Regions from separate parts of the Staphylococcus sp. SUC_1.2 genome, predicted to be linked through region 1. Evidence: riboswitches for the same ligand, from Rfam matches in the RefSeq annotation. Region 1 holds a riboswitch; the other holds the start of a gene.
What was found. A riboswitch is a leader RNA that binds a small molecule or an ion and turns the genes downstream of it on or off. The one in region 1 is predicted to bind S-adenosylmethionine.

Region 1 (3,221 bases):
ACTGTCCCCACGACCATTAATAATATGGATACCGCATCAGGTAAGCGTTTGGCCTTTCCAAAGAAATGAATCAAACTCAATCCTTGGATATACATTAATAATGATAACACAACTTCGAAATTTAATACGATACTTTGGAATATACTTGGTTTTATCGCAAACATTACACATACTAGCACAATCATGTAAATCCATAATAATGTGCGATTCATTTGCCAAGCAAATAAAGGTCTAAACATAGGCGTTGCTACTTTGAATTTACGTAAAATTGGAAATGTAATGATGATATTCATTAAAACTAAAAGAAAGACAATAATAATGATGTAACTTGGAAGTTGAACAGCCATTTGACGAAATCCTTCTTCTAAGATGATCTTATAATCTGATTCAACGCCTGAATTTACAATCGCATTGTTCATTGCGTCTTTTGCTGGTTTAATCAATACTTCGGTATTTGGAATCTTTTTGAACGCTTGTAATAACATAAATACAATTAACGTCACAATACTTATATACATTGTTGTGATATATAAGATGCGTTCTTTAGATGTACGTTCTTTTAATAATTGGCCAATTACAAAACTTAGTAATAAAACTAGAATCATGGCACTTAATACAAAGGTATTCCCTAATAAGGTCGTGATAATTACAGTGAGTAAAGCTCCAATTCCAAATGTAGCAATTGATTTATGCCACATGACAATCCCTGGAATGGTAGCGAATAAACATAGAACCAGACCAATTATTGGCAATACATACGTAACTAAAGCAACTGCTACAAGCACGATAGTCCCTATAATCATTGCTTTAGGATGTACTTTTGAAAACACATTCGCCACTCCTATACTTTTTTGACTATAATTTCTATTTTAACCTCTATATTCAAATTAAACAAATGTGTTAACTGTTCTCTTATCTATTATTTTCGTTTAAATTTCGAAACTTTTAAAAAGTGATACAAGTTAGGTGCCCAGTCATTAAAATTAAGTAAAAAACCATCATGGCCTACGTTGTCTGGAACAAAAAAGTGACGATGATATTTAAAACGTTCTCCTACTGCTCTGACTTGATCATCTGGATATAACAAGTCATCTGTAAAGCCCATCGTTAGTACTTTTGTATTTAAAGATTGGAAGACCTCATCCACATCATCGCGCTGACGATCAAGATGATGACTATCTAAGACATTCAACATCGTTAAGTAACACGATAAATCGTAGGATTCTTTAAACTTATTGCCTTGATAACGTTGATAATTGACTACTTCATCTGGTGTGAAACGCGCGTCATAACTTTTTGAAGAACGATATGTTAAGAATCCAAGTTGTCTTGCAATACTAAGTCCCTCTTTACCTCCAATATGAATCGCTTCACGTGCAATTTCATTGAAAGCACGACTGTATGAAGAGGTTTTATCTGTAGCTGCTAAGATGACTGCCTTATCTACTTCGAATTGATGATTATATAATAATTCCATCACTTGCATGCCACCTAAACTGCCACCAATTAAAATATCGATTTTAGTAAATCCAAGGGCCTTTATTCCCAATTCAATTGCCTTAACGATATCTCTTAATGTGATGGTTTTAGGAAAATGAGCATCGTTTAATGGGGAGCTTGAACCAAAAGGACTTCCAATAACATTAAAAGTAAGAAACTGATAATCATAGATTGGCATATAACCACCATCAATGATTTCACGCCACCATCCAGGATGTTCATCTGTACCATAAGTTAAATGATTACCAGTCAGAGCATGACAAACCACAACAAGCGGTTGTCCCGAATAACCTACGTGCTCATAACGCAATTTTAAATTCTCAATCGTTTCACCTGATTCTGTTGTAAAAGCACCTAAATGTAATGTATCTACTGTATAATTTGTCATGCTATGCCTCCTTAGAATAAAAAAATCGCTTCTACTCTTAATTTTAAAAGTGTGAAGCGATAATACTTTAGTACTTATCATTCGAGTATCTCGTTGGTTGTAGCACCGTACAAATGATTTGTCGGTTGCTGAAGCTTCATAGGGCCAATTCCCTCTACTTCTCAAAATAAGAGTATCTATATATTGATTGAATTGTTTAATTTAAACTTATTTTAATACAATTGTCTAGTTAACTTCAATGCGCAGTAAATAAATGAATTAAAAGAACCATCGTATACTTGCAATGAATACAATACCTACAATAATAGTGATGGTTAGACTACGTGTCACAAATGCAATAATGACTGTAGGAATGGTTGCTACAATGAATGGAATATTTAATTCAAAGCCTTGCATACCTTTATGTTGAACGATAAAACTATCAATAACTAACGCAGTGAATAATGAAATTGGAATAAACGACAGCCATTTGATGACTGTTTCTGACAGTTGAATACGTGAAATCATTAAAAATGGTACGACACGTACAATTAATGTCACTAATCCACATAAAACGATAAGTAAAAGCATATGTCCAGTTATCGTCATCGATCCATCACCACCCCAAGTGTTGCAGCACAAATTGATGTAACAAGAATGGCCACATAAGAGGGCATCAACCAACTTAAAATGAACATCATTACAATAACGAACGCAATTAATACGATATATATACTTACTTTGGAACGTGTAATCGTTTCAAATTGAGCCATAGCCAAGAAAATAAACATGGCTGTAATCGCAAAGTCTAACCCTAACATTTCAGGATGAGAGATGTATTTCCCAAAGACTGCTCCTAACACACAAGCTATTGCCCAAAATGAATAAGCAGTAATATTTAATCCATGTAACCATCGATCATTAATTGTTTCCCCTTTTAAGTGTGGTGTTATAGCAACGCCAAATGTCTCATCAGTAAGAATAGAAGACAAAGCTAAACGATTCCATATACCATAATCTTTATAATTAGGTGATAATGTCATAGACAATAAAAAGAAGCGGGAGTTCACAATTAACGTCGTTAACACGATTGCTGATATAGGTGTGCCAGTAATGACTAAAGCACAAATAATAAATTGTGCTGCGCCTGCATAAACCAGTAAACATAACAGAAGAATTTCTAGAACACTAAAATGCTGAGAAGCTGCCACGATGCCAAATGATAGTCCTATACCGATGTATCCTAGTAGTGTTGGAATACATTCTTTGACCCCTTGTTGAAATGTTACATGTGACGTCATGTTAGCTCCCCCCTTTATATATATGTATTTTTAAATTGACTATATAGTATAAT
Region 2 (3,221 bases), on a different contig from region 1:
TAACGCTTCAAGTGCTTCAAAATAGCCTTCTACTGGTTCTAATAGTCCACCATCTCCTTGAATCGTTTCTAACACAATACAAGCTACTTCCTCAGCTGGAACATATTTAGCAAACATCTCTTTCAATGGCGCTAAATATTCTTCAACAGTGTTTGATTTAGATTGTTCAAACATCCCTCTGTATTTATCTGGAAATGGAATATGATAAAAACCATTTAATAAAGGGCCATAATGTTTACGCATATTTAAACTGATAGTCGACATTGATAACGCTCCAAATGTAGAGCCATGATAAGCATTTGTAAAGCTGATAATATAGGGTCGTCCTGTATAAGCACGTGCAAATTTGATAATACCATCATTCGCATCCGAACCACTCAAACCAAATGTGACACGTTTTTCATAATCACCTGGCGCAATATCGCATAACTTTTTAGACAGTTTCACTAAAGGCTCGTGATACATATATGCGGGGGTATAATGAATAAATTTATCTACTTGCTTTTTAATCGCCTCTGTTACCTGTTTTGGTGCATGACCCACATTTTGTGAGCTTGCACTAGCTAACAAATCGATGTATTCTTTTCCATCTATATCTACTAAAGTTGCTCCATATCCATGATCAATCACTAATGGATAATATTTTATACGTCCTGAAGTAGCAAAATACTTACTATCTTCTTTTATCATATCCTCTGCTTTACTCAAATTGACTCATCCTCTCCCAAAGTATCAACAACTTATATCTAACTTTCTTTATTGACTTCAATTCTTGTGATAATAATCAATATCTTACTAATAATTGTCAGATTTGTAAATATTTTCAGAAAAATTAAAATATATTGTTTCTATCTTTTAAACAATGATAAATATAAATCATAAAAGGCCTCTAATAGAGACCTTTTATGACTTATTTGTTTTCGTATGGAATAACATCATCGCCATATTCTTTTTTAATATACGCTTTGATTTCTTTAGATTGCATAACTTTTAATAATGTTTGGAATTTTTCATCATTTTTATGACCTTCTTGAACGGCAATCGTATTCGCAAATGGTGATGATTTACCTTCCATAACAATAGCATCTTTAGATGGTTTTAAACCATTATCAAGCGCATAGTTTGAATTTATAATGACTGCAGCTCCTTCACCATTCTTATATGTTTTTGGTAAAAACTCTGCACCTTGTTGATGGTTAAATTTCAAGTGTTTTTTATTTTCAACAATATCCTCAAATTTTGCATTTTCAATTTTAACGCCTTTTTTTAATTTAATTAATCCTTCATTAACAAAGAAAGATAAAAAACGTCCTTCTTCTGCAGGATTATTAGAAACGTAAATCGTCGATCCATCTGGAATGTCTTTTAAATTTTTATATTTTTTACTATATACACCCATAGGCGTTGTAAACACTTTACCTAATTCTTCAATTTTATAACCATGACTTTTCTTTTCAGCATTCAAATATGGGACATGTTGGAAGAAGTTCGCATCAACATCGCCTTTATCTAATAATTTATTAGGCACCTTATAATCATTAACTTCTTTGACTTCTAAATCATATCCTTTTTTCTTCATTTCTTCCTTAGCTTTTTTTAACACATCACCATGAGGTGCTGGCGACGCTGCTACGGTAATTTTTTTATTATCTTCTTTCTGATTTCCACAAGCTGCTAGCGTTATCGTTACTAACAAAATACTGATCATACCTATTAATTTTTTCATATGTATTGACACCTTTTTATAAATTTTCAATTCTCATTTCCTCTTACTAGATATGTAAAGACATAAAAAAATACTTTCAACTATTAAGAGAAAGCATCGACACACTTTCTCTCATCTTCTAAAGTATGATTAACTTTATGTGAATTAGCACCATGTCATACAATGACGGTTGCTGGGTTTCGTAGGGCACATCCCTCCACCACTCTTGATAAGAGTTAATAGATTATTGAATTATTAATAACTTATCATTGATTTAAACTTTGGTCAACATGTTTTTTCAATATTCTAAAAATTTAAAAAGTGTTAAATCAAATATTTCAGGGAATATTCTTATAGTATGTATATAAGAAGGAAGGAAAATTATGATCCGTTATTTTTATCATTGTCTTAGTGCTTTAGTTATAAGTATTATCTTATTAATTACAATGACTATCATGGATGGCATAGTTCAATCGACTCATCTTACTTTATTGTTAATTAACATCGATTTCTTAATTGATCCAAGCAAAACGCCGTTATTATTAGAACTAGCCATTCATGTTTTTATAGGATGGTTAATATATTTTATTTTCTTACTTATTTATCACGTCTTTAAACCATTATATAAAATAAGTTATGTCTTATTAATGATTGTTTTTGCCTTTCTTTATCCGTCACTCGTCGTTATGGCAAAGCGTTCATTCTTTCACTTTAGCTGGAATGAATACGGTTTATGGATGATTGCTCATATTATTTTTATAATTTTAATGGCTTGTTCCATTCCATATTTTTCTAAAAAGAAGTATTAATGTCCTATATAAATCATGTGATAAATATTGATTTAATGTTTACAAATTATTTATTCTTTAAGTTAAGTTAAAGATTTATTATGTTTTTTTTTAAATCCCTGTTTCTGATCTATTCAAATGCTACACTCTAGTTGTAATTGATCATGAATGAAATGGGGTTTTCATTATGAAGAAAGTATCTTTCGTTGCATCTACACTTTTAACAAGTACAATGCTACTTACAACGACTCAATCTGTAGAAGCACATACTACTAACTTAGTGACTAAAGAAAATGCTAAACAAATTGCTACAGATGCATTATCTAATAGTGGAGGTAATCCAAACCTACAACGACTTGGTCGTACTGTTGACAAAGGCGCATACTTTGAAATTATAAGTCATAATAGATTAAATGAAGGCAGTGGAATGTATAAAGTTCATAAAAATGGCGAAGTTGAGTACAAAAATGGTAGATATAGTGACTTTAATCAACTTCAAGATACACGCATTCATGCAGAATCAGGTATCGCTAAAGCCGCTAAAACAACCTCTTCTAATCATAAACAAGTTCATTCTGTTGATTGTGCACGTGAACTCAACCGTTATTATGTAGGAACGGTTGCTTCTTCTGAGGTGCCATCATCTAAGTCACTTAAAGATACTCAAACATCACAATCTTCTGTTAAAACACTCCCAAGTACTGGAGACGTTACACAACAATACTCAA

Region 2: another riboswitch for S-adenosylmethionine. It lies ahead of NR218_RS04375 (MetQ/NlpA family ABC transporter substrate-binding protein); the one in region 1 lies ahead of metX (homoserine O-acetyltransferase MetX).

Annotation. Positions count from the first base shown of each region.
Region 1 covers NZ_JANJPM010000014.1:9,250-12,470, reverse strand. Annotated here, with positions in the region: gene NR218_RS06310 (YybS family protein) at 1-830, opposite strand, end outside; gene metX (homoserine O-acetyltransferase MetX) at 920-1,888, opposite strand; SAM riboswitch class I at 1,960-2,061, opposite strand; gene NR218_RS06300 (AzlD domain-containing protein) at 2,147-2,476, opposite strand; gene NR218_RS06295 (AzlC family ABC transporter permease) at 2,473-3,168, opposite strand.
Region 2 covers NZ_JANJPM010000008.1:69,401-72,621, reverse strand. Annotated here, with positions in the region: gene NR218_RS04380 (aspartate aminotransferase family protein) at 1-708, opposite strand, end outside; gene NR218_RS04375 (MetQ/NlpA family ABC transporter substrate-binding protein) at 911-1,726, opposite strand; SAM riboswitch class I at 1,835-1,941, opposite strand; gene NR218_RS04370 (hypothetical protein) at 2,089-2,514, shown strand; gene NR218_RS04365 (LPXTG cell wall anchor domain-containing protein) at 2,681-3,221, shown strand, end outside.